Regions from separate parts of the Herbaspirillum sp. 1130 genome, predicted to be linked through region 4. Evidence: predicted binding sites of a transcription regulator. Region 4 holds the regulator's gene; each other region holds the start of a gene.
What was found. Region 4 encodes sigma-54, which starts transcription at its own class of promoters, with help from an activator protein. Its sites were predicted from a motif close to TGGCANGNAANCTGCTTT; they were not measured.

Region 1 (7,709 bases), on a different contig from region 4:
TCGGTATTTTTCTTGACGTCAGCGACACTCATGCTGCTCTCCTAACTTTGGTGCAATAACTTGGCTTGTCTTGATGGCAAATGCCTGAAAGACGGGCATTGTAAACGGGAATCCCGGCCTGCGGCCGGTTTCTGCACTGCAATATCGATCAGACGTGGACCAGGGTGCCTTCATCGTCACCCATGACCACGCTCTTGAGCGCGCCCGGCTTGACGATGGAAAACACCTTGATCGGCAGCTTCTGGTCGCGGCACAGCGCAAAGGCGGTGGCATCCATCACCTGCAGGTGCTTGGCGATGGCTTCGTCGAAGGAGATCGACTGGTAGCGAGTGGCGGCCGGGTCCTTCTTGGGGTCGGCGGTGTAGACACCGTCGACCTTGGTGGCCTTCAGCACGATCTGGGCACCGATTTCCGAGCCACGCAGGGCGGCGGCGGTATCGGTGGTGAAGAAGGGGTTGCCGGTACCGGCGGCGAACACCACGATCTTGCCTTCTTCCAGGTATTGCAGCGCCTTGGGGCGCACATAGGGCTCGACCACCTGCTCGATGCCGATGGCCGACATCACGCGGGCCGTCAGGCCGGCCTGGCGCATGGCGTCAGCCAGGGCCAGCGAGTTCATGACGGTGGCCAGCATGCCCATGTAGTCGGCGGTTGCACGATCCATGCCCTGGGCGCCCGGCGCGACGCCGCGGAAGATGTTGCCGCCACCGATCACGATGGCCAGTTCCACGCCCAGTTTGCTGATTTCTGCTACATCCGCGACCATGCGTTCGATGGTCGCGCGATTGATACCGTAGGCGTCGTCGCCCATCAGTGCTTCGCCGGAGAGTTTGAGGAGTACGCGCTTGTAGGCTGGTGTTGTCATTGCAGGGCTCCGTGTTCTGTCCGAGGTTGAATTACGTATTGACGCGCCGGCACTCGCTGTCACCCGACGAAATGGCGCTTTTTCGTCATCAGGGGCAGGTCCGAACGCATGAGGGGATGTACTGCTGCGCCCTATTCTGTCTTGCCGTGTGCTGCCAGTATTGCTTTAGCTACCCATATTGCCGTTGCCAGGCGGCCTGCCCTGCGCGTCATCATTCATCCGACGGACGACCCTGACTGTAGACGCGGGCGACTCCGAAAGTTCCCGGAATCCGGCTTAAAAAAACGGGCCTCTCGGCCCGTTTTTCCTGCGACGCTTACTGAGCTTGTTTCGCTGCAGCCACTTGCGCTGCCACTTCGGCAGCGAAGTCGTCTTGCTTCTTCTCGATGCCTTCGCCGACCACGTACATGGCGAACGACTTGACGGTGGTATTGGCCGCCTTCAGCATCTGTTCGACGCTTTGCTTGTCGTTCTTCACGAAAGCCTGGTTGAACAGCGACACTTCCTTCAGGTACTTCTGCACCGAACCGTCCACCATCTTGGCGACGATGTCAGCCGGCTTGCCGGATTCGGCAGCCTTCAGGGCGGCGACCGAGCGTTCCTTCTCGATCAGGTCGGCCGGCACTTGCTCGGCCGACAGGGCGACCGGCTTCATGGCAGCGATGTGCATGGCCACGTCCTTGCCGACTTGCTCTTCAGCGCCGTCGAACTCGACGATCACGCCGATGCGGGTGCCGTGCAGGTAGGCAGCCAGCTTGCCGGTGGTTTCGAAGCGCTGGAAGCGACGGAACGACATGTTCTCGCCGATGCGGCCGATCAGTTCGGTGCGCAGTTCTTCCAGGGTCTTGCCGTCGGCCAGCTTGCAGGCGCCCAGGGCAGCCACGTCAGCCGGATTCTGTTCGACCACCAGCTTGGCAGCAGCCTCGACCAGACCGATGAACTCGTCGTTCTTGGTCACGAAGTCGGTTTCACAGTTCACTTCGACCAGCGCGCCGACGTTGCCAGCGATGTAGGCCGAGATCACGCCTTCTGCGGTGATGCGGGAAGAGGCCTTGGAAGCCTTGCTGCCCAGCTTGACGCGCAGAATCTCTTCGGCCTTGGCCATGTCGCCATCGGCTTCGGTCAGCGCCTTCTTGCATTCCATCATCGGCGCGTCGGTCTTCGCACGCAGATCGCCCACCATTGCTGCGGTAATTGCCGCCATACTTTTCTCCTGACTTGGAGGCATCCCGCGCTTGCGGCATGCCTGAAACTCGAAAATTGAATCAAAAAAAAGGGGCCACTGCGTCACTACCCGCTGTCACCCCTTTTTGGACTACCGTACTACCGGAAGAGCAGAATCAAGCCTGCTCGACCTCGACGAATTCATCGCCCTTGACTGCTTCGACGACGTCGTTGACGGCGTTGGCGCGGCCTTCCAGCACGGCGTCAGCCATGCCGCGAGCGTACAGAGCGATCGCCTTGGCGGAGTCGTCGTTACCCGGGATCACGTAGGTGACGCCTTCGGGCGAGTGGTTGGTATCGACCACGCCGATGACCGGAATGCCCAGCTTGGCGGCTTCGGTGATGGCGCCCTTGTGGTAGCCGACGTCGATGACGAAGATGGCGTCAGGAATGCCGCCCATGTCCTTGATGCCGCCGATGGCCTTTTGCAGCTTTTCCTGTTCACGGGTGAACAGCAGGGCTTCCTTCTTCGACAGCTTCTCGACCGAACCGTCTTCGATGGCAGCTTCCATGTCCTTCAGGCGCTTGATCGAGGTCTTGATGGTCTTGAAGTTGGTCAGCATGCCGCCCAGCCAGCGCTGGTCAACGTAGGGCACGCCAGCGCGTTGCGCTTCAGCGGACAGGATGTCGCGGGCTTGACGCTTGGTACCAACGAACAGGATGGTGCCACGGTTGGCCGACAGCTGGCGCACGTACTTGACGGCTTCCTGGTACATGCCCAGGGTCTTTTCCAGGTTGACGATGTGAATCTTGTTGCGATGGCCGAAAATGAAGGGGGCCATCTTGGGGTTCCAGAAGCGGGTTTGGTGACCGAAGTGGACACCGGCTTCCAGCATTTCGCGCATGGTAACGGACATGAATTTCTCCAGGGTTAGGTCTGGAATCCGCTCGGTCATCCGGCTCATGCAGCCGGACACCCTTTTAGCGAACGGATTCGCGTTTCAAAAGATAATTTACGACACTTATTGCCAAACAGACATGAAGAATCATTCCGCACACCGCATTCGACAACTGACCTGTGGTTTTCAGATCAGCCCGGCATTCTACTCGACCCATCACTTTTGTTCAAGTAGCACATGAAGATAAGGAACGCAGCCAAACGCCGGCCCCGGCTTGTCGACCGGAGCCGGCAAAACAGAAAGTACCCCCGTCGTCTATAATCCCGTCTTGACGATTTTCTAGCGAATTGCGATTCATCATGGGCAACATCACCATCAAGACCGCCGAAGACATCGAAGGCATGCGCGTGGCCGGCCGCCTGGCCGCCGAGGTGCTGGACTACATCACCCCCTTCGTGAAGCCGGGCGTGACCACCGGCGAGATCGACCGCCTCTGCCACGAGTACATGACCAACGTGCAAGGCAGCATCCCGGCCCCGCTGAACTACTGCCCGCCGGGCTACACGCCCTACCCCAAGGCCATCTGCACCTCCCTGAATGACGTGATCTGCCACGGCATCCCGGGCGACAAGGTGATGAAGAACGGCGACGTGCTCAACATCGACGTCACCATCATCAAGAATGGCTACCACGGCGACACCAGCCGCATGTTCTTCCTGGGCGAGCCGTCCATCCTGGCACGCCGCCTGACCGAGATCACCTATGAATGCATGTGGCTGGGCATCTCCAAGATCAAGCCGGGCGCACATTTGGGCGATATCGGCCACGTCATCCAGCAGCACGCCGAAAAGGCCGGCTACAGCGTGGTGCGCGAGTTCTGCGGCCACGGCATCGGCAAGGTCTTCCATGAAGAACCGCAAGTCCTGCACTACGGCCGCCCCGGTACGCTGGAGAAGCTGGAAGCCGGCATGATCTTCACCGTGGAACCGATGATCAACGCCGGCCGCCGCGAGATCCGCGAAATGGGCGACGGCTGGACCATCAAGACCAAGGACCGCAGCCTGTCAGCCCAATGGGAACACACCGTGCTGGTCACCGAGACCGGCTTCGAAGTGCTGACGGTGTCGCCCGGCATGCCGGCACCGCCGGCCTTCATCCAGAACCAGGTCGCCACCCCGGCGTGACCCTGGCGGCCGGAACCATGTGCCCCTCCACCCTGCACACAGTTTCCGGCACGAAACCTGCTTCGAGCGCAAAGCCGCATGGGGATGCGGCTTTGTTCATATAGGCGCCGCCCCGCCGCCCTGCTTGCCTTAATTGCCGACCACGATGCCCACACTCGCCATGACGCTCAAGAAACAGCTCAAGGCCGCGCGCCAGCAAGCCATCGAGGTGTTCCAGTCCAACCACAAGACCGAGCAGTTGCTGGCCCAGTTGCGCCGCAACGTGGACGAAGCCCTCACCACTGCCTGGGAAGAACTGGGCATGTCCGGCAATGCCGCCCTGGTGGCCGTGGGCGGCTATGGCCGGGGCGAGCTGTTCCCGCATTCGGATGTGGATGTGCTGATCCTGCTGGACCAGGCCCCGGATGCCGCCAAGAAGGAAAAGCTGGAATCCCTGGTGCAGCTGTTCTGGGACATCGGCCTGGAAATCGGCCACAGCATCCGCACCATCGACGAATGCCTGGATGAATCGGCTGCCGACATCACGGTGCAGACCAGCCTCCTGGAAGCCCGCCTGGTGACCGGCAACCGCGCCCTCTTCAAGAAATTGCAGGAGCGCTACCATGCGGCGCTGGAGCCGCTGGCCTTCTTCCAGGCCAAGACCCTGGAAATGCGCCAGCGCCACATCAAATATGAAGATACGCCCTACAGCCTCGAACCCAACTGCAAGGAAAGCCCCGGCGGCCTGCGCGACCTGCAGGTGATCCTGTGGGTGGCCAAGGCGGCGGGCCTGGGCAACTCCTGGGGCGAGCTGGCCGAACACGGCATGCTGACCTCCACCGAGGCGCGCCAGCTGCGCCAGAAGGAACGCGCCTTCAAGGACATTCGCATCCGCCTGCACATCCTGACCGACCGCCGCGAAGACCGGCTGGTCTTCGACATCCAGACCCAGCTCGCCGAGACCTTCGGCTTCAAGACCACCGATACCCGCCGCGCCAGCGAATACCTGATGCAGCGCTATTACTGGGCAGCCAAGGCGGTCACGCAGCTCAACACCATCCTGCTGCAGAACATCGAAGCCCATCTGTTCCCGCAGCAGGCGGTTCCGCGCCCGCTCAACGAGCGCTTCAACGAGGTCAACGGCTTCGTCGACATCGCCCATGACAGGGTCTTCGAAGAGACGCCTTCGGCCATGCTGGAAGTCTTCCTGGTGCTTTCCGAGCATCCGGAACTGAAGGACATGTCGGCGCGCACCCTGCGTGCGCTATGGCATGCGCGCTTCAAGATCGACAATGCCTTCCGCGCCAATCCGGAGAATCATCGCCTGTTCATGCAGATCATCCAGAGCAAGCGCGGCATCACCCACGCCCTGCGCGGGATGAACAGCACCAGCGTGCTGGGACGCTACCTGCCGAACTTCCGCCAGATCGTCGGCCAGATGCAGCATGACCTGTTCCATGTCTACACGGTGGACCAGCACATCCTGATGGTGGTGCGCAACGTGCGCCGCTTCACGATGAGCGAACATGCGCATGAATATCCCTTCTGCAGCCAGCTCATGGCCAACTTCGGCCAGCCCTGGGTGCTGTACATCGCGGCGCTGTTCCACGACATCGCCAAGGGCCGGGGCGGCGACCACTCCAAGCTGGGCATGGACGATGCGCGCGCCTTCTGCGAGCAGCACGGCATCTCGCCGGACAATACCGAGCTGATCGTGTTCCTGGTGGAGCAGCATCTGGCCATGTCGCACGTGGCCCAGAAGCAGGACATGTCGGACCCCGACGTCATCACCGCCTTCGCCCAGCTGGTCAAGGACGAACGCCACCTGACCGCGCTCTACCTGCTGACGGTGGCCGACATCCGCGGCACCAGCCCCAAGGTCTGGAACGCCTGGAAGGGCAAGCTGCTGGAAGACCTGTACCGCATGACCCTGCGCGTGCTGGGCGGCGAAGCACCCTCGGCCGACCGCGAACTGAAGAATACCCAGCAGGAAGCCATCAAGACCCTGCGCCTGTACGGCCTGCCGGCCGACGCCCACGAAGCGCTGTGGAAGCAACTGGACGTGGCCTACTTCCTGCGCCACGACGCCTCCGACATCGCCTGGCAGACGCGCTGCTTCTACGACAAGGTCGATACCGGCGTACCGCTGGTGCGCTGCCGCCTGGCGCCCATTGGCGAAGGCGTTCAGGTGGCGGTCTACACGCCCGACCGCCCTGACCTGTTTGCGCGCATCTGCAGCTATTTCGACGAAAAAAGCTTCAGCATCTTCGACGCCAAGATCCACACGACCCGCAACGATTACGCGCTGGACGCCTTCCTGATCAATGCCCCGGTGTTCGCCAAGAACTACCGCGACATCATCAACCTGATCGAGCACGAACTGGGGGCCCTGCTGCAGTCCGACGCCCCGCTGCCGGCTCCTTCCAAGGCTCGCCTGTCGCGCCTGTCGCGCACCTTCCCGGTCAATCCGTCGGTGGATTTGCGCCCGGATGAGCGCGGCCAGTACTACCTGCTGTCGGTCTCGGCCAATGACCGCGCCGGGCTGCTGTATTCGATCTCCAACGTGCTGGCCAAGTACCGCATCAACCTGCATACCGCCAAGGTCATGACCCTGGGCGAGCGCGTGGAAGACGTCTTCCTGATCGACGGCCCCGGCCTGTCCCAGCCGCGCAACCAGATCATGCTGGAAACCGAACTGCTGCAGACCCTGCGCATCTGACCCGCATCACCCTGTCCGCGCTGCCGCCCCAGTCTGGCGCGGCGGCGCGGCTGGCCGTACAATCTCACCCTCGCCGCTGGCCGGCCTCCGTTTTTCGCAAGGCAATCCTCATGACTGAACCTGTACGACTTTCCAAACGCATGTCCGAACTCGGCCTGTGCTCGCGCCGCGAAGCCGACGAATGGATAGAAAAAGGCTGGGTGCGCGTGGATGGCCAGGTGGTGTCGGTGCTGGGCAGCAAGGTGCTGCCGCACCAGAAGGTCACCGTGGAACGCCAAGCCAGCGCCGAGCAGGCCCAGCGCGTGACCATCCTGATCAACAAGCCCATGGGCTACGTCAGCGGCCAGGCCGAGGATGGCTACAAGCCGGCCATGGTGCTGGTCAATGAACAATCGCGCTGGGCTGAAGACCAGACCGAGATGCGCTTCCACCCGCGCCAGCTGAAGAGCCTGGTGCCGGCCGGACGGCTGGACATCGATTCGGTGGGCCTGCTGGTGCTGACCCAGGATGGCCGCATCGCCAAGCAGTTGATCGGCGAGGATTCGGCGGTCGACAAGGAATACCTGGTGCGCGTGCAATACACCCGTCCCGGCAAGCTGCCCGAATCCGATCTCAAGCGCCTGAACCACGGCCTCATCATGGATGGCAAGCCGCTGCGCCCGGCCAAGGTGGTCTGGCAGAACGAGGATCAGCTGCGCTTCACCCTGCGCGAAGGCAAGAAGCGCCAGATTCGCCGCATGTGCGACATGGTCGGCCTGAAGGTGATCGGCTTGAAGCGCGTGCGTATCGGCGGCGTCAAGCTGGGCGAACTGCCGACCGGCCAGTGGCGCTACCTGCGGCCGGATGAGAAGTTCTGAGCCTCAGCCCGCTCCATACAAGAACGGCCCTGATTCATCATC
Region 2 (7,709 bases), on a different contig from region 4:
GCCAGGGCGACGGTGGTGTCCAGCATGCGGTTGGAGAAGCCCCACTCGTTGTCGTACCAGGAAGACACCTTCACCAGGCGGCCGGAGACCTTGGTCAGGGTAGCGTCGAAGTTGGACGATGCCGGGTTGTGGTTGAAGTCCACCGAGACCAGGGGGTCGGTGTTGTAGGTCAGGATGCCCTTCAGGGGACCGTTTTCGGAAGCGGCCTTCAGGATGGCATTGACTTCATCCACGGTGGTGTCGCGCGAAGCCACGAAGGACAGGTCGACGATGGACACGTTGATCGTCGGCACACGGATGGCGTAGCCGTCCAGCTTGCCGTTCAGTTCCGGCAGCACCAGGCCGACGGCGGCGGCAGCGCCGGTCTTGGTCGGGATCATGGACTGGGTGGCCGAACGGGCGCGGCGCAGGTCTTCGTGGTAGACGTCGGTCAGCACCTGGTCGTTGGTGTAGGCGTGGACGGTGGTCATCAGGCCGTTTTCCAGGCCGATCTTGTCGTGCAGCGGCTGCACCAGCGGAGCCAGGCAGTTGGTGGTGCACGATGCGTTGGAGATGACGGTGTCGGAAGCCTTGAGCACGCCGTGGTTCACGCCGAAGACGACGGTCGCATCGACATCCTTGCCGCCCGGAGCGGAGATGATCACCTTCTTGGCACCGCCCTTGATGTGGGCGCTGGCCTTTTCCTTGGTGGTGAAGAAGCCGGTGCATTCCAGCACCACGTCCACACCCAGCTCGCCCCAGGGCAGCTCGGCCGGGTTGCGCTGGGCCAGCACCTTGATGCGGTCGCCGTTGACGACGATGGAATCGCCATCCACGGTCACGGTGCCCGGGAACTTGCCGTGGGCGGTGTCGTACTGGGTCAGGTGGGCATTGGTCTTCGGGTCGCCCAGGTCGTTGATGGCGACGATCTCGATGTCGTGCTTCTTGCCGCCTTCGTAGTGAGCGCGCAGGATATTGCGGCCGATGCGGCCATAACCGTTGATTGCTACGCGAATTGCCATGCTCTTCTCCTCAAGTAGTAAAAATCAATGCAAACCGGTAGTCGGGAAAGCGACCAGGCCGTCAGCTTGCCCCACTTCGGGGCCGCCGATCGGACATGGATCCTTCTTTTCCGGCCTTTTTGTTCAGTTGTTCTTGCCGTCCCTCTTTGCCCTGCTGATCCAGCCGTTCAATCTCGTGCCGCCCTCACCCGCTCAGGAGTGAAGCTTGCGCCAGACGAAACCGATCTCGTCGAGTTCACTGCCATCATCCCAGGTGAACGTTTGTTCATAAAGCCTTTCGGCCCCGAGCGACTCGAAAAATTCCCCGGCGCCTTCGTTCTTGCTCAGCACCCAGGCCATGAGACCTGTCGCACCGGCACCGATGAGGGTGGCCGCCACATTGGCCAGCAGCCGCTTGCCCAGCCCCTTGCGCTGCTCATCGGGCAGCACGCAGATGGCGGTCAGCTCGGCATCGCAGCCGAAACGCGATTCGGCCAGGGTCATGCCCGAAGCGAAGCCGATGATCTCGCCCCCGCTTTCGGCGACGAAGGTGCAGGCCGCGTCCGAGGACGCTTCCAGCACCTGCTCCCACAGCTTGACGCTTTCCTCGGGCTTGAGGTGATCGAGGTAGCTGTCGGGCACCAGGCCGCGATAGGCGGCGCGCCAGGCGTCGATGCGCACGCCGGCGATCGACGCCGCATCGCCCTTCCTGGCGCGGCGGAACAGGACTTCTTCAGTCATGGACACCAGACTGCTCAAGCCAGCACTGCCTTGGCCTTGGCCACCACGTTCTCGACGGTGAAGCCGAAGTGCTTGAACAGCACGCCGGCCGGGGCCGATTCGCCGAAGGTGTCGATCCCGACCACGGCGCCTTCCAGGCCCACGTACTTGTGCCAGAAGGCGGTGACGCCGGCCTCGATGGCCACGCGCGGCACGCCGCGGGTCAGCACGGAGGCCTTGTAGGCCGCATCCTGGCGGTCGAACACGTCGGTCGACGGCATCGACACCACGCGCACGGCGATGCCTTCGGCGGCCAGGGCGTCAGCGGCCTTGGTGGCCAGTTCGATTTCGGAACCGGTGGCCATCAGGATCACCTTGGCATCGGCCGCATCGCGCAGCACGTAGCCGCCACGGGCGATGTCCTTGACCTGGGCGTCGGTGCGCTCCTGGAAGGGCAGGTTCTGGCGCGAGAAGATCAGGGTGCTCGGACCATCGTGGCGCTTGATCGCTTCAGCCCAGGCCACGGCGGTTTCGGTGGTGTCGCACGGACGCCAGTTGTCCAGGTTGGGGATCAGGCGCAGGCTGGAGACGTGTTCCACCGACTGGTGAGTCGGGCCGTCTTCACCCAGGCCGATGGAGTCGTGGGTGAACACGAACAGCGCGCGGGTCTTCATCAGGGCCGCCATGCGCAGGGCATTGCGGCTGTAGTCGGAGAAGGTCAGGAAGGTCGCGCCGAAGGGCAGGTAGCCGCCATGCAGGGCGATGCCGTTCATGATGGCGCTCATGCCGAATTCACGCACACCGTAGTTGATGTGGTTGCCGCGCTGGTCGGCGCGCACGGCCACCGATTCCTTCCAGTTGGTCAGGTTCGAGCCGGTCAGGTCGGCCGAGCCGCCCAGGAATTCCGGCAGCGCCTGCGCGTAAGCCTGGATGGCGTTCTGGCTGGCCTTGCGGGTGGCGATGGTTTCCTTCTTTTCCAGCGTGGAATTGATGTAGGCGGTCACGGTCGATTCGAACGCGGCCGGCAGCTCGCCCTTCAGGCGGCGCAGCAGTTCAGCGGCTTCAGCCGGGTATTGGGCGGCGTAGCTGTCGAAGGTCTGCTTCCAGTTCGCTTCGAAGTCAGCACCGGTGGCCTTGGCATCCCAGGCGGAATAAACATCCGCCGGGATTTCGAACGGAGCGGAAGTCCAGCCCAGCGCTTCGCGCACGGCGGCGATTTCCTTGTCACCCAGGGCGGCGCCGTGGACCTTGTCGGTACCGGCCAGGTTGGGCGAGCCCTTGCCGATGACGGTACGGCAGCAGATCAGGGTCGGCTTGTCGGCCAGCTTGGCCTGGTGGATCGCGGCGCTGACGGCCTCGACGTTGTGGCCGTCCACGGCCGGGATGACGTTCCAGCCGTAGGCTTCGAAGCGCTTCGGGGTGTCGTCCTTGAACCAGCCTTCGACGTGGCCGTCGATGGAGATGCCATTGTCGTCATACAGCACGATCAGCTTGGACAGGTTCAAGACGCCTGCCAGCGAGCAGGCTTCATGCGAGATCCCTTCCATCAGACAGCCGTCGCCGACGAAGGCGTAGGTGTAATGATCGACCACGGCCAGGCCGGGCTTGTTGAATTCGGCGGCCAGCAGCTTTTCAGCCAGCGCCATGCCCACCGCATTGGTGATGCCCTGGCCCAGCGGACCGGTGGTGGTTTCCACGCCCGGGGTGATGTGCACTTCCGGGTGGCCGGCGGTCTTGGAATGCAGTTGGCGGAAGGACTTGATGTCGTCCATCGACAGGTCGTAGCCGGTCAGGTGCAGCAGTGCGTACTGCAGCATCGAGCCGTGGCCGTTGGAGAGCACGAAGCGGTCGCGGTTGGCCCAGTGCGGGTTGGACGGATTGTGGCGATAGTGCTTGGCCCACAGGGCCACTGCGATTTCGGCCATCCCCATCGGCATGCCCGGGTGTCCGGAATTGGCTTTTTGAACTGCGTCCATCGCCAGCGCGCGGATCGCGTTGGCCATCTTGTCGGTGGGGAGAGTGGAAATCATGTCGAGGTCAGAGTTTGCTGTGCTGGGGGGCGCCGCAGGCGCACAAATCGGATGTTCAAGCCAATGCGCCGGCCCGGAAGCCCGGGTAACGGCGCGGGCCCGTATTTTACCAGAGTGCGCCGGGGGGATTAAAATTCGGGACCAGCCCCTGACCGGACTGACAACTTTTTTCATGTCTTTTTGATCTTCTTCCTCCAGGACCCTGCCCCATGCCCCGCTTTTACTTCCCGCACCCCCTCGGCATCGGCTCCGCCCTGGTCCTGCCCGAGCAGATTGCCCATCACATCCAGGTGCTGCGCCTGCAACCGGGCGATACCGTGACCCTGTTCAATGGCGAAGGCGGCGAATACACCGCCAGCCTGAGCACCCTCGAAAAGAAGCGCGTCCACGCCGAAGTGAAGACTTTTTCACCCCGCGAGGCCGAACTGCCCTATGCGCTGACCCTGGCCCAGGCCCTGCCTGAAGGATCGAAGATGGACTGGATCGTCGAGAAAGCCGTGGAACTGGGCGCCACCGCCCTCCAGCCGCTGGCCGCGCAGCGCTGCGTGGTGCGGCTCTCGGGTGACCGGGCCGAGAAGAAGCGGGCGCACTGGCAAGGCATCATCCATGCTGCCGCCGAGCAATGCGGCCGCAATCGCTTGCCGCATCTGGGTGAAGTCACCGACTTCAAGCGCTGGATCGCCCAGAGCGACCTGCATCGCCGCATCCTGCTTTCCCCGCGCGGGACCGAGCCGCTGTCAGGCTGGGCGCGCCACCATCCGCCTCAGGCAGTGACCGTCATGGTCGGGCCTGAAGGCGGCTTCAGCGAGGAGGAAGAAAACCTGGCTTGCGCCCAGGGCGCGCTGATGCTGTCCATGGGCAGCCGGGTGCTGCGCACCGAGACTGCCGGGTTGGCGGCGCTGGCCGCCTTGAATGCGGTGTGGGGAGAGCTTTGAAGAAAGCTTCATACCGCTGATTTCCAGGCAGCTTGGCCGCAAAGCGTTACCGCGATTTGTTGAAGGAGTTAGGGCAATGAGCAAGCAACGATTTTCCAGCATCTGGGATGCCATCGAGGACACTCCGGAAGAAGCTGAAAACATGAAGCTGCGTTCCGTCCTCATGACGGCACTCAAGAACCACCTCACCCGCACGGAAATGAGCCAGGCCCAAGCCGCCAAGCTCTTCGGGGTGACTCAGCCGCGTGTCTCCGACCTGATGCGAGGCAAGATCAGCCTGTTCGGACTCGATGCGCTGGTGAACATGGCCACGGCCGCCGGCCTGCACATTGAAATGCGTGTGATCGAATCTGCCTGAGTATCCCGGGGCTCCTCGCTTGACGAAACGCGCGCAGCCGCCCGGGTCTCAACCTTGTTGCCACGGTGAACATACTTGGCATCGACGATCAACTTGCCTGATTCCCGTGCAGGCCGTCACCACGGACGTCCAAGTTCGGCGCACGCCTCCCCATTTTGTCTCGCTGACAAAACTCTTCATTTCCCCTCGCACAACTTGCCTTACGGCACTTCACCTCGCAAACCCGCGTGGTGAAGCCATTTCCCGTTTTTCAGCCGCGTGACGGAGGAGCTGGCACGCCTCCTGCTTAAAGATATTCAATCTTGTATTCAAGTTTGAATATCCAATATGACCACCTCCCATGCCCTGCAGCAAGCTGCCCCCGAGGCCGCCCCGACCACCATCGCCGCCACCCTGGCGGCTTATCGCGAAGGCCGCAGCACACCCGGCAAGGTGGTGGCCGAACTGCTGTCCCGCATCGAGAGCGCCGGACGCGATGAAGTCTGGATCAGCCGGGTGCCGTCCAAACAACTGAAACAACAAGCCGCAGCGCTGGACCTGATGCTGCAGATCAAGGGCGAAGCCGTGCTGGAGAGCATGCCGCTGTTCGGCATCCCCTTCGCCGTGAAGGACAACATCGACGTGGCCGAGATGTCCACCACCGGGGCTTGTCCCGAATTCGGCCGCCTGGCCAGCGAGAGCGCCACCGTGGTGCAGCGCCTGCAGGCCGCTGGCGCACTGCTGGTGGGCAAGACCAACCTGGACCAGTTCGCCACCGGCCTGGTCGGCGTGCGCTCCCCCTACGGTGCGGTACGCAATGCCATCAAGCCGGACTATGTCTCCGGCGGCTCCAGCTCGGGTTCGGCGGTGGCAGTGGCGCTGGGGCAGGTCATGTTTTCGCTGGGGACCGATACGGCAGGTTCTGGTCGCGTGCCGGCCGCCTTCAATCACCTGGTCGGCCTGAAACCAACCAAGGGCCTCATCAGCGCGCGCGGCCTGGTCCCGGCCTGCCGCACCCTGGATTGCATCTCCATCTTCGCCCACGACGTGGCCGATGCCTGGCGCGTGCTGCACAGCGCTTCCGGTTTCGATGCCGAGGATGGCTATTCGCGCCGCCCCACCATGCTGGGCGTGAAGCGGCGGGGTTATCGCATCGCCATTCCCGAGCAATGTGAATTCTTTGGCGACAGCATCGCCCAGGAAGCCTGGGAACGCAGCCTGGCGCAAATCGCCGCCCTCCCCGGCGTGAGCCTGGCGAAGATCCCCTTCGCCCCCTTCAGCGCGGCCGCGCAGCTGCTCTATCAGGGCCCGTGGGTGGCCGAGCGTCGCGCCGCGCTGGGCGACTTCTTCCTGGAGAACCCGGAAGCCATCCACCCGGTGGTGCGCCAGATCACCGCCCAGGCCGACGACTACGATGCCGTTGACAGCTTCAACGCCCAGTACCGCCTGGCCGACCTGCGCCGCCAGGCCGAAAACCTGCTCGAAGGCAGCGACCTGATGCTGGTGCCGACCACCACCACCTTCCCCACCATCGCCGAAGTCGAGGCCGATCCGGTGGTGCGCAATGCGCAACTGGGCCACTACACCAACTTCGTCAATTTGATGGACATGTCGGCCCTGGCCATCCCCGCCGTGTGGCGGCGCGATGGCCTGCCCGCCGGCGTGACCCTGATCGGCCCGGCCGGTGCCGATCACCTGCTGGCCGAAGCCGGTGCACGCCTGCAGCAGCAACTGGGCGGCGCGGCGCAAGCCGATGCGATTGCGGCCACCCCGCTGCCCTTCAACGAAAGCACCATCAAGGTCTGCGTGGTCGGCGCGCACCTGGCCGGCCAGCCCCTGAACTGGCAATTGCTGGAAGCCGGTGCGCGCCGCGTGGCCGTCACCCGCACCGCCGCCCACTATCGTCTCTACGCCCTGGCGGGTACCACCCCACCCAAGCCTGGCCTGGCCCGCACCGAAGGCGACGGCGCCGCCATCGCAGTGGAAGTGTGGGAAATGCCGCTGCGCCAGTTCGGCGGCTTCGTCGCCGCCATCCCGGCCCCGCTGGGCATCGGCACGGTGGAGCTGGCCGACGGCAGCAGCGTCAAGGGCTTCATCTGCGAGCCGGCCGGCATTGCGGGCGCGACCGACATCACCCACCACGGCGGCTGGGTCAATTACCTCCATTCGCTGAACTGACACCCTCACCACGGAGCTGCTCATGAAAAAGAACAACCCCACCGCTGTCCACGATGCCAACCGCCGCAGCTTCATCGCCAAGGCGGGCGCCGTCGCCGCCACCGCCGCCATCGCGGGTGCCCCGGCCATCCTGCGCGCGCAGACGGTGCCTATCCGCATCGGCTATTGGCCGGTGGCCGCCGGCCTGCCCTTCTACGCCGCCGTGGAAGCGGGTTACTTCAAGCAAGCCGGACTGGAAGTGCAAGCCCTCAAATTCGCCGGAGCCCAGCAGGTGATGGAAGCCATGCTGGCAGGCCGCGCCGATGGTTCGGCCAACGGCACCGGGGCCGGCAACCTGGCCATCGGCGAGATCGCCCAGCCGGGCCTGTTCAAGATCTTTGCCACCAATCCCAGCAACGCCAAATACGTACTCGATGAATTCCTGGTGCCCAAGGACAGCCCAGTCAAATCGATCGCCGACCTCAAGGGCAAGAAGGTCGCCTCCGGCCCCGGCATCCAGAACGTCACCTTGGCCAAGACGGTACTCGAA
Region 3 (7,709 bases), on a different contig from region 4:
TGCAGGATGTCCTGCCAGGTGCGGCTGACGCACAGCACACGGTCGGCCATGCGATAGCCGCGTTCCTGCCAGGCATGCAACTGCGGATCATCGAACTGGTCGAGGTGATGGACGGTGCGCACGTAGCCCCGGATCACGCCCCGCTCCACCAGCGTGGCCAGTGCATTGGCGCTGATGGAATCCTGGGCGTGACAAAGATCGAAGGCGTGCATATCGGTCTGCTCAAAGCAGCGCAGGTAGTCCTCGATACGCTGGCGCACCATGCCGACGACACCCTCGCACTGCACCGGCCCGGGCACCGGATGGAAGGTGCAGGCTGCCGCACGGAACAAGCCCTTGCCGCGCGCATCCGGCGCAAACAGGCTGACCTCATGGCCGAGCGCCTGCAGGCCCTCGGCCAGTTGCAGGGCATGCACCACGCCGCCGCGCGGATTGACGGAGTGGGTCAGCATGGCGATGCGCAGCGGTGTGCGTGACGTCTCCATTCAGGCCTCCCGGCGCGGACCGCAACCGATCAGCGCTTCCTCAGCCAGGTTCCAGAAGGGCAAACGCTGTCCGTGCCAGCACAGATCGAGCTGGCAGCTGTCATCGATGCGGCCGATGGACGCTGCCGCAATCCCGCGCGCAGCAAAGCGGGCCAGCACCTCCGGCAGGTCATCATCGGCCACGCTCAACAGGAATCCATAACTGGGAAAGGCGCTCAGCCAGCGCTGGAAATCGACACCAGGCGGACACGGTATGGCCTCCAGATCGATCACCGCGCCCTTGGCGGAGCACTCCAGCAGCATCAAGGCGGTGCCGATCACGCCGGCCATGCTGATGTCCTTGGCGGCACGCGCCAGACCCGCTTCGGCCAGAGCGGGCAACACTTCGAGGTCGCCACGCAATCGTTCGGCAGGAGCGCCGGTACTGGCATTCCAGTAGGCATACGGTTCCTGGAAGCGCCCGCGCAGATCGATGGCGGCCACCAGGTGTTCACCGCTGCGCGCATCAAAACTGGTCAGCAGGCGCGTGGCCCGGCCGATGATGGAGACGGAGAGCTGTTCGCGGTCGTTGCGGCGATTGCTGTGGCCGCCCACCAGCGGCACTCCATAGACGCGCGCGCCCTCGGCCAGTCCGTCGAGGATGGGCCGCGCGGCTTCGCCACCACGGCTCCACAGGGCATCGACCACCGCCAGCGGACGTCCGCCCATGGCGTAGATGTCGCTGACGTTGACCATCACGCCGCAGTAGCCGGCAAACCAGGGTTGCTGTTCGACGAACTCGTTGAGGAAACCTTCGATGGCAAACAGCAGATAGCCGTCGCCATCCGGAATGGCCGCGCAGTCGTCGCCTACGGCCAGCGTATGGCCCTGGTGCTGCATGGCCGGGGCCGGCGGCAGCGCCTGCATCACGGCATCGATATCGCGCTTGTGCGCGATGCCGCGCGAGGCACGCAGGGTCTCGATGATCTGCGCCAGCGTGGGCGAACTGTCGCGCGCATTCATGGCGTGCGCTCCTCGCGGCCCACGACGAAACCGACATCGCCATCGCTGATCGGTGGATAGAACGACAGGTCGGCCTGCATCAGGTGATGCGGCAGGCCGTGGACTTCGATCTCTGCCAGCGTATGCCAGTGCAGGCGGTGGAACAGCGGCGCATTCTGGCTCTGCACCTGGGCCAGGAAGGTGTGGCAGCCATGCGCATGCGCGGTGCAGACGGCCAGCCGGATGAGACCGCTGCCGACCGACCCGACGCGGCGCGCCTGCCGTGCCACGGCCAGCCGCGAGCCATGCCACACGCCTGGCGAAGATTCATGGATTCGCACCGTTCCTATGATTTCCCGCCAACCCTCATCGCGCTCCAGAACGGCCACGATGGGCATGGCGATGGCATCGGTAGCGTCGCCATCGTCCTCCTGAAATACCTTCTGTTCGGCGCAAAATACGGCACGGCGCAGGCGGCGCGCTGCTTCGCGCTCCACTGTCTCCAGCGCCAGCTTGATGCGCACGCCCCGTGCCAGGATCTCGGGGGCCAGCGATGCGTGTTCGGCGACGTCGCTCATCTCACTTCCTTTCGAACGAAGACAGCGAAGAGCAGGCACCGCACTTGCCGCACCCGGCCTTGGCATCGCCCGATCGCATGCCGGCGTGCTCCAGCATGGCCGCCAGCGGTGCCAGCAGGCGGCGCATGGCGACGGCATCCGGCGAGGGATGGTCTTCCAGCGGCGTGCCCGAGATCGGTACAAACGGCACCACGAAGGGATACACGCCCAGCGCGATGAGCTGCTCGCTCATTTTCAGGATGGCCTCGTCGCTGTCCCCCAGGCCGGCCAGGATGTAGGTGCTGACCTGCCCGCGCCCGAAGACCTCGACGGCAGCGGCGAAGGCTTCCATGTAGCGCTCGACAGGTACGGTGGCCTTGCCGGGCATGATGCGTTTGCGCACTTCCGGCGTGACCGCTTCCAGATGCATGCCCAGGGTATCGATGCCGGCATCGGCCATGCGGCGGAACCAGGCATTGTCGTCCGGCGGCTCGCACTGGCCCTGGATCGGCAGGTTCACCGCCGACTTCACGCCGAAGGCGCTTTCGCACAGCAGCTGCGCGCCGCGATCGGTGGCATTGGGCGTGCCAGTGGTCATGACCATATGCTTGACGCCATCGAGCAGCACCGCCGCGCGCGCCACCTCGCCCAATTGCTCGGGGGTCTTGCGCAGGATGGTGCGGCCGGCCGCCAGCGACTGGCCGATGGCGCAGAACTGGCAGGACTTGCGGCGGCTCTCGTAACGGATGCAGCTCTGCAGGATGGTGGTGGCCAGCACATCGGCGCCATGCAGCGTGGCGATCTTGCCGTAGGGGATGCCATCGAAGGTCTGCATCTTGTAGAAGCGCGGCTGATGCGGGAAGGACACCACGCCCACCTCGACGCCATCGCGCAGGATGCGGGCAGCGCCATCGGCACCCGGCTGCGTGGCCACGTAGGGCGAGGACCAGGCCCCGGCGGTATGCACCGGGATCATCACGGTGTGGCCATCGACGGTCACCGCCTTGTGATCCGACGGCCCTGCCCCGCCCCGGCGGCTCTGCGCGCCGGCAGCGGGATCGTCAAGACGCAGTCCCAGGGACTGCAGTTCCGAGATCAGCTCCACGGCCGCCTTGCGGCTCGGGCGCTGGGGATGCAACTGGATGACGGCTGTCTGCATGAGGGAACCTCGCGGAAGGATGAGTGACGGGAGCAGGCTGTTCGGCCGGGAACAGCGAGGACATGGGAGACGTGCGGCGATCATCGATCACCAGGTGCAGCAGTTCCGGGCGCGCATAGTGGCCCACCGAATCCATCATGCGCTTGCGCTTGGTGACCAGCTCCATGTCGAGGTCGGCCACCAGGATGCCTTCGCCGCTGCGCAGGGGCTCGGCCAGCAGCTTGCCTTCGGGCGACACGATGGCGGTACAGCAGCCACCGCGCAGCGCCTTCTGCGCCTGGGGATCGGGCTCGATGGCGGCGATCTGTTCATCGCTGAGCCAGCCGGTGGCATTGATGACGAAGCAGCCCGATTCGAGGGCGTGATGGCGGATGGTCACCTCCATCTGGTCGGCAAAGATCTGCCCCACCATGGAGCCGGGGAATTGCGCACAGTGGATTTCCTCGTGCTGCGCCATCAGGCTGTAGCGCGCCAGCGGGTTGTAGTGTTCCCAGCAGGCCAGTGCACCGAGACGGCCGACGGCGGTCGGCACCACCTTCAGGCCGCTGGCATCGCCCTGGCCCCAGATCATGCGTTCGTGATAGGTCGGCGTGATCTTGCGGCGCTTCAGCACCAGCGTGCCATCGGCATCGAAGACCAGCTGCGCGTTGTAGAGCGTGCCGTGGTCGCGTTCATTGACGCCCAGTACCACCACCGTCCCGTGTTGGCGAGCGGCGGCGGATACGGCCTGGGTCACGGGACCGGGCACCGTCACGGCGCGCTCGTAGAGCAGCAGGTGTTCCGGCCCCGAAGCGAAGGGCGGCCGCACGAACGAGAAGTACGGATAGTAGGGAACGAAGGTCTCCGGAAAGACCACCAGTTGCGCACCTTGGGCCGCAGCATCGGCGATGGCCTGGCACACCTTGGCCACGGTGCCGTGTTCGCTGTCGAGGTCGGGCGCGATCTGCACCGCCGCCGCCCGTACCGTTCTCTTGTGCATGCTCATGGGCCGCCCTTCCGCTTACAGGGTCCAGGTGTCGAGGATGAAGGCGTTGTCGCGACGATGCAGCAGCACCAGGTCCAGCACGTCCAGCGGATTGATGGGACGGATGCCCGGGATCAGCGAGGGCTCGCCATGGCCGTACAAAGCCTGCAGCGCGAAGCGGCAGGCGTAGACCTTGCCGCCCTCTTCCATGAACTTGACGATCTGCTTGTTGAAGTTCTGGTGACCGGGAAAAGCCTCATCCCCCAGGGTCGGGAAACCGCGCTGCACGCCCAGGGTCACGCCGGGGCCATAGAGCAGGATCGAGGTCTCGAAACCCTTGCGCTTCAGGCGCGTGGCCTGCAACAGATTGACGAAACCGATCGAGCCTTCGAATGCCACGGTGTGGAAGGTCACCAGCGCTTTTTCGCCCGGCTGGGCTTTGACGTCTTCGAATACCTTCTCTTCATAATCCACCAGGAAATCGCCGGGGGCGTGGGCTGCTTTGGTGACTGCGGGCATGGTGATACTCCTCTCGATTGCTGTGGGTCGGCACTTGGGGAAGTGGTCCGGCGACCTCGCCGCGACGCTGGCATTGAATGCATCAGGCGTGCCATCGGCACCCCGTCAATGCAGGAATTGACTGCATAAAAATCCCGTCAATCTCTCCACGCGAAGGCGCAGGCCAGCATCGGTGCGGCTTGGCGAATCATGATCGGCGAGGTGTTTTTTGACCCTGGCGAAGCAATCCATTCAATCGCTCCATACAATTCGCCAACACCGCGCAAACCCGCTTGCACTCTGGCGCGGCGAGATGTGTTGAGTTGGTGCGCAAGGGTGCGCGACGTGATGCACGACGGTGCAATTGGCGACAACCGCGGCGGCGATTGGATGGAATGCAACTTGCATTCAATGAGATGTTTCGATGCAGTCAATATTGAACGCCGGCAATCAAGGAAAGCACCATGTCCAAGCACAGCAGCGTGTGGGTTCCCAAGTTGAAGAAGGGCGGCGGCCCGCTCTATCTGGCCATCGCCAATGCGATTGCCGAGGATGTCGCCACCGGCCACCTGCAACCCGAACAGCGTCTGCCGCCGCAGCGCAAGCTGGCCGAGTTGCTGGACCTGGACTTCACCACCGTGGCCCGCGCCTATACGGAAGCGCATCGGCGCGGCCTGGTGGATTCGGTAGTGGGACGCGGCACCTTCGTCTGCGGCAAGCGCCGGCCGCGCATTCCGCGCGTGACCGAAGGCCGGCCCAACGTCGACATGTCGATGAACATGCCGCCCGAGCCGGAGTCGCCGGAGCTGATGGAGTTGATGCAGGCGGGCTGGAACAAGGTCAACGGGCGCCTCCGTGATCTGCTGCGCTATCAGGATTTCGGCGGCTCGACTGAGGATCGTGAGGCCGGCGCGCTCTGGCTGCGCCGGCGCGCGCTGGTGGTGGAACCGGAACGGGTGCTGGTGACGCCGGGCGCACAATGTGCGCTGCTGGCCATCCTGACCATGCTGGTCGGACCGGGCGGCGTGCTCTGTTGCGAGGACGTGACCTATCCCGGCCTGCGGGCGCTGGCCGGCCATCTCAACATCAAGCTGGTCGGCTTGCCGATGGACAACGAGGGCATCGATGCCGTGGCCTTCGCCGGTGCCTGCGCGCAATATGCGCCCAAGGCGCTGTACTGCAATCCCACCCTGCTCAATCCGACCACCTGCACCACCTCGCTGTCACGCCGCCAGGCGCTGGTGGACATTGCACGCCACTATGAAGTGGCCATCATCGAGGATGACGCCTATGGGTTCCTGCCCCGCGCAGCGCCGCCGGCCATCGCCAGCATCGGCAGCGAGCTGACTTACTATGTGACCGGCCTGGCCAAGAGCGTAGGCGCGGGCCTGCGCATTGCCTACATGGTGGCCCCCGACGCTGCCGCCGCCGCGCGCCTGACCGCAGCCCTGCGCGCCACCACGGTGATGGCCTCGCCGCTCACCTCGACCCTGGCCACGCACTGGATCCGCGACGGCGTGGCCGACCTGGCGCTGGCCAACATCCGCAAGGAATCGATGGCGCGGCAGAAGATCGTGGCCCGCATCCTCCCCGAGCACAGCTATGCCTCGGAAGCGGAGGCCTTCCATCTGTGGCTCAAGCTGCCCGGCGGCTGGCAGGCCAGCAGCTTTTCGGCGCAGATGCGCAGCAACGGCGTGGCCGTGGTGGGCGTGGACGCCTTCTCGGTGACGGCGCCCCCGCTGCAGGCGGTACGGGTGTGCATCGGCGGCATCGCCAGCCGCAGCGACCTGCAGCACGCCCTGGGCCTGATCCGCAGCACCCTGGCCGAGCAGCCGCTGATCAAGCCGGCGGTAGTCTGAGCGGCCCGTCCGGGACGAAATTAGCGAAATTGCAACAAGCAGAATCGTTCACATATGGTCATGCATATGAGATCATTAACGACCGGCAATCCTGACCGCACTGCCCTCGGCGCTCCACCGCCTGCGGCCCAGGGATGCCACGCCAACCCGTTCCCCGGTGCGCCGGAAAGATGTTCGAGAAATGTTGAAAAAAATTAAAACGGAGGATCTGGTCCTCGGGATGTATTTCTGCGGCTTCGAAGCGGCCTGGCTGGACCATCCGTTCTGGAAGAACAAGTTCCTGCTCAAGAACGAAGCTGACCTCAAGCAGGCGCATGCCAGCGGCATCGAGCACTGCTGGATCGATCCGGAGCGCGGCCTGGATGTGGCCGAAGCGCCTGCCGAGACCGGGCAGGATGAAGCCGCAGCGCCCGCCGAGCCTAGCCCCGAACTGCCGCCCGGCCCCGACATCGACACCACCCTGATGGAAGCCGAAGCCTTGCGCGAGAACGCCAAGAAGGCGACCAAGGCCATGTTCAGCGAAGCCCGGCTGGGCAAGGCGCTGGACATGGAGCGCTGCGTCACGGTGGTGGAAGAAATTGCCGGTGCCGTCCTGCAAAGCCCGAATGGCACGCTCAGCGTGTTGCGCCTGAAGCTGGCCGATGAATATACCTACCTGCACTCGGTGGCGGTTTGCGCCCTGATGGTGGCCCTGGGCCGCACCCTCGGCCTGGATGAGAAGGCCTGCCGCGAAGCCGGGCTGGGCGGCTTCCTGCACGATGTGGGCAAGGCCTTCCTGCCGCATGAACTGCTCAACAAGCCGGGCAAGCTGACCGACGAAGAATTCACCCAGATCAAGAAGCACCCCGAGCTGGGCTACAAATACCTGAGCCAGGACCCCAACGTGCCCGATTACGCGCGCGATGTCTGCCTGCACCATCACGAGAAGATGGATGGCCACGGCTATCCGGAACTGCTGCGCAGTGGCCAGATCAGCCTGTATGCGCGCATGGCGGCGATCTGCGACGTGTATGACGCGCTCACCTCGGACCGTCCCTACAAGCGAGCCTGGGACCCGGCCGAAGCGATTTCCAGCATGGCGTCCTGGACAGGCCACTTCGACCGCGCCATGTTCCTGGCCTTCGTCAAGACCCTCGGCATCTATCCGGTGGGTTCCATCGTCAAGCTGGAATCCGGCCGCTCCGGCTTCGTGATCCGCCAGAATGC
Region 4 (7,709 bases):
CGTGATGCGCATCGTCCATGACCTACAGTGAGTGAGGAGTACACACGATGGCTGCACCCAAACGTATCGCGCTGGTGACCGGCGCAGGTTCCGGCATCGGCCGGCAGATCACCCTCGCGCTGCTGCGCGAAGGCTATGGCGTCGCCCTGGCCGGACGCCGCCAGGATGCGCTGGAAGAGACCGTCAAGCTGGCCGGCGAACATGGTGCCAACGCGCTGGTGGTGGCGGCCGACGTGACCGATCCGGCCTCGGTGAAGCAGCTCTTCGCCAGGACCCGCGAGCGTTTCGGACGGCTGGACCTGCTCTTCAACAATGCCGGCATCTTTGCGCCGCCGGTGTCGCTGGAAGAACTGAGCGTGGAGCAGTGGAAGGCGGCGGTGGACATCAACCTGACCGGCGTTTTCCTCTGCACGCAAGAAGCCTTCCGCATCATGAAGGATCAGTCGCCGCGCGGCGGGCGCATCATCAACAACGGCTCGATCTCGGCGCATGCACCGCGCCCGTTCTCGGCCTCCTATACCGCCACCAAGCACGCCATCACGGGGCTGACCAAGGCCACCTCGCTCGATGGCCGCGCCTATGACATCGCCTGCGGGCAGATCGATATCGGCAATGCGTCCACCGACATGACTACGCTCATGAAGAAGGGCACGCTGCAGGCTGATGGCTCGACCAAGGTCGAGCCGACCATGGATGCCGAACACGTGGCCCGTGCCATCCTCTACATGGACAGCCTGCCGCTGGAGGCCAATGTGCAGTTCATGACGGTGATGGCGACCAAGATGCCGTATATCGGGCGGGGGTGAGCCGGTTTATATTCGCCAGATGAAGAAATGGCCGCAGTGATGAGCTGCGGCCATTTTTTTGCACGAACGTAATAAAGGCTAGCGCATCACTCTGTGCCGCCCTTCATGCCCTGCCACTCCGGCGTCAACTGCATGGAAATCCCGAACATGTCCAGTACGCGTCCCAGCGTGTGGTCCACCATCTCTTCCATGGAAGCAGGGCGCTGGTAGAAGCCGGGCAGGGGCGGGAAGATCACGCCGCCCATTTCGGTGACGGATGTCATGTTGCGCAGATGGGCCAGATTGAACGGGGTCTCGCGCACCATCAGCACCAGCCGGCGGCGTTCTTTCAGGACCACATCCGCAGCGCGGGTGATGAGGTTGTCGGACAGTCCATGCGCTACGGCGGCCAGGGTCTTCATCGAACAGGGCGCCACCACCATGCCGGTGGAGGCGAACGAGCCGCTGGCGATGCAGGCGCCGACATCGCGCACGTTGTGCACCACATCGGCCAGCGCTTCCACATCCTTGCGCCGCATGTCCAGTTCCTGGTGCAGATTGAGCACGCCAGCTTCGGACACCATCAGGTGCGTTTCCACCTGGCCATGCTTGCGCAGATGCTCCAGCAGCCGCACGCCATAGATGGCACCGGTGGCACCGGTGATCGCAACGATCAGGCGCTGGCGCGGCTGGCTGGAAGAACTGCTCATGAGTCAGTCAGGCAAGTAAAACTCAGCCCTTGATCAGGGTCTGCAGTTCGCCGGACTCGTACATCTCGGTCATGATGTCGGAGCCGCCGACGAATTCGCCCTTCACGTACAGCTGGGGAATGGTCGGCCAGTTCGAGTATTCCTTGATGCCCTGGCGCACGTCCGGGCTTTCCAGCACGTTGACGGTGACGATGTTCTCGGCACCGCTGGCCTTCAGCAGCTGGATGGCCTTGCCGGAAAAGCCGCATTGGGGGAACTGTGCAGTGCCCTTCATGAACAGCACCACGGGGTTTTGGGTCACGGTTTCTTTGATCCAGGATTGGACGTCGCTCATGGCTGTGCCTTTAAAAATGGGATTGCCCGACATTATAGGGAAAAGCCGGCGGGCGCGTTGAAATCGCCTGCATGCGGGTGGCCTGTCTGAACGGGCAAAAAATTGCATCGAGGAAATTATTTATATCGTATGCAAATTCTTGTGTTGAAGATGAGGGTGCCGTGAAGACATTCAAGCCGTCCCTTGCCTCATCGTCAGCAGCGGCGGTGGAAAAGTTGCTTTACGCAATGATTTATATCTTTTCCACAGGCTTGGCCAGTTCGGCGGCCGGAAATGAAAAAGGGCGCTTGCGCGCCCCTTCCTCATGAAATCCGGCTGGCTTTCTCAGCAGCCTTGCGGCTGCGAGGCAGCTTGCCGAGGGTGTCCTGGCTTATGCCGCTCCGGCCACCGCATCCTCCGGCGTTTCGTCCGGCAGGCGCTTGGCCATGGAGTGATGCTCCTGCAACTTGTCCTTGTGCTTGATGACCTGGCGATCGAGCTTGTCGATCAGCGTGTCAATGGCAGCGTAGAGGTCGTGTGCGATGCTTTCCGCATGTAGATCCTTCCCCTTGATGTGGACGTTGATTTCCGCTTTTTGGCGCTTTTCCTTTTCTGTGAGTTTATCTACGCTCAGGATCACGCTGACGTCGATCACGTTGTCGAAATGGCGCTTGATACGCGAGAGCTTGCTTTGCACGTATTCCCGGATGGCGGGGGTCAGTTCGAGGTGGTGTCCACTGATGGTCAGATTCATACAAGACTCCTATCGTGAAGTCACTGGAGGTTCGTGCAATCGATCCTGCTGCAGCTGTACCACGGGCACGGTCTTCGTGTCGGATGGCGCGGGCATCAGTAGGATGCTTGCCTGAACACAGCAACGGTACTGCAGAAAAACTGAGGAAAAACTCAGAGGGACTTGCGGAGATTGACCGGCGGAATCTTCAACACTTCGCGGTATTTGGCGACTGTGCGTCGCGCGACCACCATGCCTTGTTCTGCCAGCATATCCGCAATCTTGCTATCGGATAATGGGGTCTGCGGGTTCTCGGCTCCTATCAACTGTTTGATCAGCGCCCGTATCGCGGTGGAGGAAGCTTCACCTCCGGTTTCAGTCGCGACATGGCTACCGAAGAAGTATTTCAACTCAAACATTCCATGCGGAGTGAGCATGTATTTCTGAGTCGTCACGCGAGAGATGGTGCTCTCGTGTAGACCCAGTGTATCAGCAATTTCACGCAGCACAAGGGGGCGCATGGCCACTGCCCCATGTGAAAAGAAGTTTCTTTGACGTTCCACAATAGCCTGCGCGACGCGCAAAATTGTATCGAAACGTTGCCGCATGTTCTTGATGAGCCACTTGGCTTCCTGCAACTGCGACGACAGCGAACCTTCTCCCTTGGCTTGCTTCAATGCACTGGCATACATCGCATTGACGCGCAGCTTGGGCATGACCTCATGGTTGAGCATGACCTGCCAGCCGTTCTTTGTCTGCTTGACAATCACGTCCGGCACCACATAGTCCGAGGCATCACGCGCGAATTCCGCACCCGGATGCGGACGGCACTGGCGGATCACGGCCTGCGCTTCACGCAGGTCTTCGTCATCGCAATCCAGTGCCTTCTTGATCTTGTTGAAATCGCGCTGGGCAAACAGCGGCAGGTAATCCTCCACGATCCTCAGCGCCAGCTTGCGCGTCACGAAGGGAATCTTGGGCAGGCGGCGGATCTGCAGGGCCAGGCATTCGCCGGCACTGCGCGCACCGACACCCGCCGGGTCCAGGCTCTGCAGCAGCTTGAGCGAAATCGACAGCTCTTCCATGTCGATGCCCAGCTCTTCGGGCAGGCGCGCGTGGATGTCTTCCAGCGGCTCTTCCAGATAGCCGCTCTCGTCCAGCGCATCGGTGAGCAGTTCCAGCAGCGCACGATCACGCAGGGTGCGTGCGGTCACGCGGATCTGTTCCAGCAGGTGTTCGCGCAGGGTCAGTTCGTGCGCTTCGAGTTGCGGGCGGGCATCATCATCGTCTGGCGACTTGCCGCTGCGCGCGACGTCGTCGAAGCTCCAGTCGGCATCCCCCGTGACACCGGCTTCCGGCGCGTTGTCCTGGTAGTCGAAGCTGGAATCGCCATCGCTGGCGGCCGGGGCCGCTTCGCCGCTGCCTTCGTGACTGGTTTCGGCAACGCCGCTGGAGGGCGAACTGGAGACCGCGCCATCGGCCAGCAGACGTACCGAATTGTCGAGCGCGTCGTCGAGGCGTTCCAGCAGGGGATTATCGGAGAGGATCTGTTCCAGTTCCTGGTGCAGTTCCAGCGTCGACAGTTGCAACAGTCTGATCGACTGCTGCAGTTGCGGCGTCAATGCGAGGTGCTGCGAGGTACGTAACTGGAGCGACTGTTTCATCTGTCTTTCTGAAAGCGGCGTGGCCCGCTGGTTGCTCTGCCGGTCGTTGCGTATTGCGTATTGCGTATTGCTTGTTGCGTATTACGTGATGTGCACTCTGTATTTCTTCAAGCGTATCGGGCAAGCCGACTGCACCGCTTACATGCGGAAATGCTCGCCCAGATACACGCGGCGCACCGACTCGTTGGCGATGATCTCTTCCGGATTGCCGCTGGCCAGCACCGTGCCCTGGTTGATGATGTAGGCGCGATCACAGATGCCCAGCGTTTCGCGCACGTTGTGGTCGGTGATCAGCACGCCGATGCCGCGTTCCTTCAGGAAGCGCACGATGCGCTGGATCTCGATCACGGCAATCGGGTCGATACCGGCGAACGGTTCATCCAGCAGCACGAAGCGCGGATCGGTGGCCAGTGCGCGGGCGATCTCGACGCGCCGGCGTTCACCGCCCGAGAGCGACAGCGCCTGGCTTTCGCGCAGCTTCTCGATCTGCAGTTCGTGCAGCAGGTTGTTGAGGCGGCCTTCGATTTCATCGCGCGAGAGCGGCTTGCCCTCTTCCTGGCGCAGTTCCAGCACGGCGCGGATATTGTCTTCCACCGTCAGCTTGCGGAATACCGACGCTTCCTGCGGCAGGTAGGACAAGCCCATGGTGGCACGCTTGTGGATCGGCATGCGCGAAATGGACGCGCCATCGAGGTCGATCTCGCCACCATCGGAGGGCACCAGCCCCACGATCATGTAGAACGAAGTGGTCTTGCCGGCACCATTCGGGCCGAGCAGGCCGACCACCTCGCCGCTGCGCAATTCCATCGAGACATCGCGCACCACCTGGCGCGCGCCATAACTTTTCTTCAGGCCGCGAACGACCAGCGAGCTGGCTATCATTGTCACTGGTCCTTTCCGCTGTCGCGACGCGTTGCAGGCTGCGCAGCGTTGTTCTTGCCCGCGGGCTGGGCCGGCGCGGTGCTGCCTGCCGGCGGCGGATTCTTGGGCTGGATCACCGCAGTGATGCGGCCTGCGCCCGGCTTGCTCTCGCCGGTGGCGGTGTTGTTCACGGAATAGAATTCGGCGCGGCTGTCATAGGAGATGAATTCGCCGTTGACTTCATCGGTGATGCGATCGCCGTCCATGCGCTGGATGTGCGCGCGCTGGAACAGCTTGGAGATTTCGGTCTGCTCCGAATACTCGATGCGCTCGGCCTGGCCTTCGATCCACAGGTTGGGACCGCCGTCACGCTTCTGGCGGAAGTTGGCCAGCGCGCCCGGGGCCGCATACAGCACCGCATTTTCATAACCGTACTGGTCGGTCGTCAATACCACGCGGCCGGCCTTGATGATCAGCGTGCCGCGGGTCATGACCACGTTGCCGGTAAAGGTCTTCACCTGGCGCACGTCATCGTAGACCATCTGGTCTGCCTCGATGTTGGTCGGCTTGGTGGAGTCCGCCTTCTCGGCGTTGGCCACGCCGCACACGGCAGCCAGCATCAGCATCGGCAGTAAGAATGAGCGTTTCATTGGGTTCCTGTCTGATCGGTTCTTGGCGTTTTTATCCCGGAGTCATCCGGCTTAGCGTTTCTTCGGAGTGGGCTCGTAATAGCCGCGGACATTGCCGAACAGCTGCACCACCTGGGTCGCATTGTTGGCCACCATGCCCACGCCGTTCAGGCGCGTGGTGCCCATGGTCATGGCCACCGGCTTGTCGGTCTTGACGATTTCATCGTCAGGCAACAGCAGCAGGTATTCCGACACCAGGTGCATCTGCTCGCGGCCCTTGTAGGGCGCGCGGATGGCGTTGGCGTTGCCGTACATGTGGATCTGCGTCTGGTCGTCGGTGACGCGCGCGGTATCCGAGTAAAGCTCCATCGGTGCCTGGTTCTGGTCCAGGTTGTGCACCACCGGCTTGGTGATCTCGAAGGAGTCATCCGTGGGGTAGTGCACCATCTTCGTTCCCGCAACGTCATAGCGCGGCAGACCGGTCGGGCCCATGCGCACGTAGTTGAAGTTTTCCAGGTAGTAGTCGGGTTTGCCACGCGGACGCTGCGCCGGTTGCTGGTCACCCGCGGCCCGCATGGCCTGCATCACCCAGAAGCTGCCCAGGGCACCGGCGATCAGGATCACCAGAATCACCGCCAGGCGGATGCGCTCGGCGTTGCGTTCTCCGCTGCGCCCGCTCATGCCAGGTACGGCGCGAGGGCCGCCTCGTAGTTGCCTTGTGCTGCCAGCACCAGGTCGCAGATCTCGCGCACGGCACCATGGCCGCCGCTGGCCTGGGTCACGTAGTCGCTGCGCGACTTCACCTCGCGATGGCCGTTGGCCACGCAGGCCTTGAATCCGACGCGGGTCAGTACCGGCAGGTCGATGATGTCGTCGCCCAGGTAGCCGCAATCCTGCGGCGTCAACTGCACCTGCTGCAGCAGCTGTTCGAAGGCCTGGCGCTTGTCGTGGATGCCCTGGAATACATGGGCGATGCCGAGATCGCGCGCACGGCGCAGCACATAGGGCGACTGGCGCGCGGTGATGATGGCGGCAGCGGTGCCGTATTGCTGCATCATCTTGATGCCGTGGCCATCGAGCGCGTTGAAGCGCTTGAAGGCCTCGCCGTCCTCGCCGTAGAACAGGCCGCCATCGGTGAGCACGCCATCCACGTCGAAGATCATCAGGCGGATCGTTGCCGCCTTGGCGAGCGCGGCAGCGGGCAGGGTGCTGGCGAAGGCTGGCGCGTTCATCAGATCACCTTGGCGCGAGTGAGATCGTGGATGTGCAGCGCGCCCGTGAGCACGCCGGCCGCATCGGTAACCAGCAGCTGGTTGATGCGGAATTGTTCCATCAATTGCACGGCATCCACGGCCAGCTGGTCCTGGTTGACGGTCTGCGGATTGGCATGCATGACGTCGGCGATGTAAAACTTGGAAAAGTCCTGGCCACGCTCCAGCAAGCGGCGCAGGTCGCCGTCGGTGAAGACGCCGACCGGGCGGAACTGCTCATCCACCACGGCGGTCATGGCCATGCCCTTGCGGGTGATTTCCATCAGCGCTGCCGACAGCGACACGTCCGGGCGCACGGCGGGAATCGCCTCGCCGCTGCGCATCACGTCGCGCACGTGGGTCAGCAGGCGGCGGCCCAGTGCACCACCGGGATGGGAGCGCGCAAAATCTTCCTCGACGAAGCCGCGCGCATCCAGCAGCGACACCGCCAGCGCGTCGCCCATGGCCAGCGTGGCCGTGGTGCTGGCGGTCGGGGCCAGGTTGAGGGTACAGGCTTCCTGCGCCACGCCCACGTTGAGGTGGACGGCGGACAGCTTGGCCAGAGTGGACTGGTCATTGCCGGTCATGGCGATGATCACCGCACCCATGCGCTTGACGATGGGCACGATGGCCAGCAGCTCGGCCGTTTCACCGGAATTGGAAATGGCAATGAAGACATCGCGCGCCGTCACCATGCCCAGGTCGCCGTGCGCGGCTTCGGCCGGATGCATGAACAGCGAGGGGGTGCCGGTAGAGGCCAGGGT

Region 1: JOD78_RS01500 ([protein-PII] uridylyltransferase) is a predicted target of sigma-54. The motif match lies at 4,159-4,176, and genes of this name have one in related genera.
Region 2: atzF (allophanate hydrolase) is a predicted target of sigma-54. The motif match lies at 5,295-5,312, and genes of this name have one in related genera.
Region 3: JOD78_RS12275 (MSMEG_0572/Sll0783 family nitrogen starvation response protein) is a predicted target of sigma-54. The motif match lies at 4,742-4,759, and genes of this name have one in related genera.

The regions. Positions count from the first base shown of each region.
Region 1 is NZ_JAFICQ010000001.1:318,409-326,117, reverse strand. It holds gene frr (ribosome recycling factor) at 1-32, opposite strand, end outside; gene pyrH (UMP kinase) at 149-865, opposite strand; gene tsf (translation elongation factor Ts) at 1,182-2,069, opposite strand; gene rpsB (30S ribosomal protein S2) at 2,206-2,946, opposite strand; gene map (type I methionyl aminopeptidase) at 3,288-4,112, shown strand; gene JOD78_RS01500 ([protein-PII] uridylyltransferase) at 4,258-6,810, shown strand; gene JOD78_RS01495 (pseudouridine synthase) at 6,921-7,667, shown strand.
Region 2 is NZ_JAFICQ010000003.1:293,184-300,892, reverse strand. It holds gene gap (type I glyceraldehyde-3-phosphate dehydrogenase) at 1-1,001, opposite strand, end outside; gene JOD78_RS14960 (GNAT family N-acetyltransferase) at 1,194-1,721, opposite strand; gene tkt (transketolase) at 1,736-3,778, opposite strand; gene JOD78_RS14950 (16S rRNA (uracil(1498)-N(3))-methyltransferase) at 3,940-4,665, shown strand; gene JOD78_RS14945 (helix-turn-helix domain-containing protein) at 4,742-5,023, shown strand; gene atzF (allophanate hydrolase) at 5,351-7,180, shown strand; gene JOD78_RS14935 (ABC transporter substrate-binding protein) at 7,203-7,709, shown strand, end outside.
Region 3 is NZ_JAFICQ010000002.1:770,635-778,343, reverse strand. It holds gene JOD78_RS12300 (MSMEG_0565 family glycosyltransferase) at 1-485, opposite strand, end outside; gene JOD78_RS12295 (sll0787 family AIR synthase-like protein) at 486-1,487, opposite strand; gene JOD78_RS12290 (MSMEG_0567/Sll0786 family nitrogen starvation N-acetyltransferase) at 1,484-2,044, opposite strand; gene JOD78_RS12285 (MSMEG_0568 family radical SAM protein) at 2,046-3,128, opposite strand; gene JOD78_RS12280 (Nit6803 family nitrilase) at 3,085-4,167, opposite strand; gene JOD78_RS12275 (MSMEG_0572/Sll0783 family nitrogen starvation response protein) at 4,183-4,665, opposite strand; gene JOD78_RS12270 (PLP-dependent aminotransferase family protein) at 5,109-6,503, shown strand; gene JOD78_RS12265 (HD-GYP domain-containing protein) at 6,685-7,709, shown strand, end outside.
Region 4 is NZ_JAFICQ010000008.1:106,274-113,982, reverse strand. It holds gene JOD78_RS27345 (SDR family oxidoreductase) at 48-806, shown strand; gene JOD78_RS27340 (UbiX family flavin prenyltransferase) at 893-1,495, opposite strand; gene grxD (Grx4 family monothiol glutaredoxin) at 1,518-1,829, opposite strand; gene JOD78_RS27330 (hypothetical protein) at 1,991-2,137, shown strand; gene raiA (ribosome-associated translation inhibitor RaiA) at 2,200-2,562, opposite strand; gene JOD78_RS27320 (RNA polymerase factor sigma-54) at 2,715-4,205, opposite strand; gene lptB (LPS export ABC transporter ATP-binding protein) at 4,344-5,087, opposite strand; gene lptA (lipopolysaccharide transport periplasmic protein LptA) at 5,090-5,716, opposite strand; gene lptC (LPS export ABC transporter periplasmic protein LptC) at 5,768-6,376, opposite strand; gene JOD78_RS27300 (HAD family hydrolase) at 6,373-6,927, opposite strand; gene JOD78_RS27295 (KpsF/GutQ family sugar-phosphate isomerase) at 6,927-7,709, opposite strand, start outside.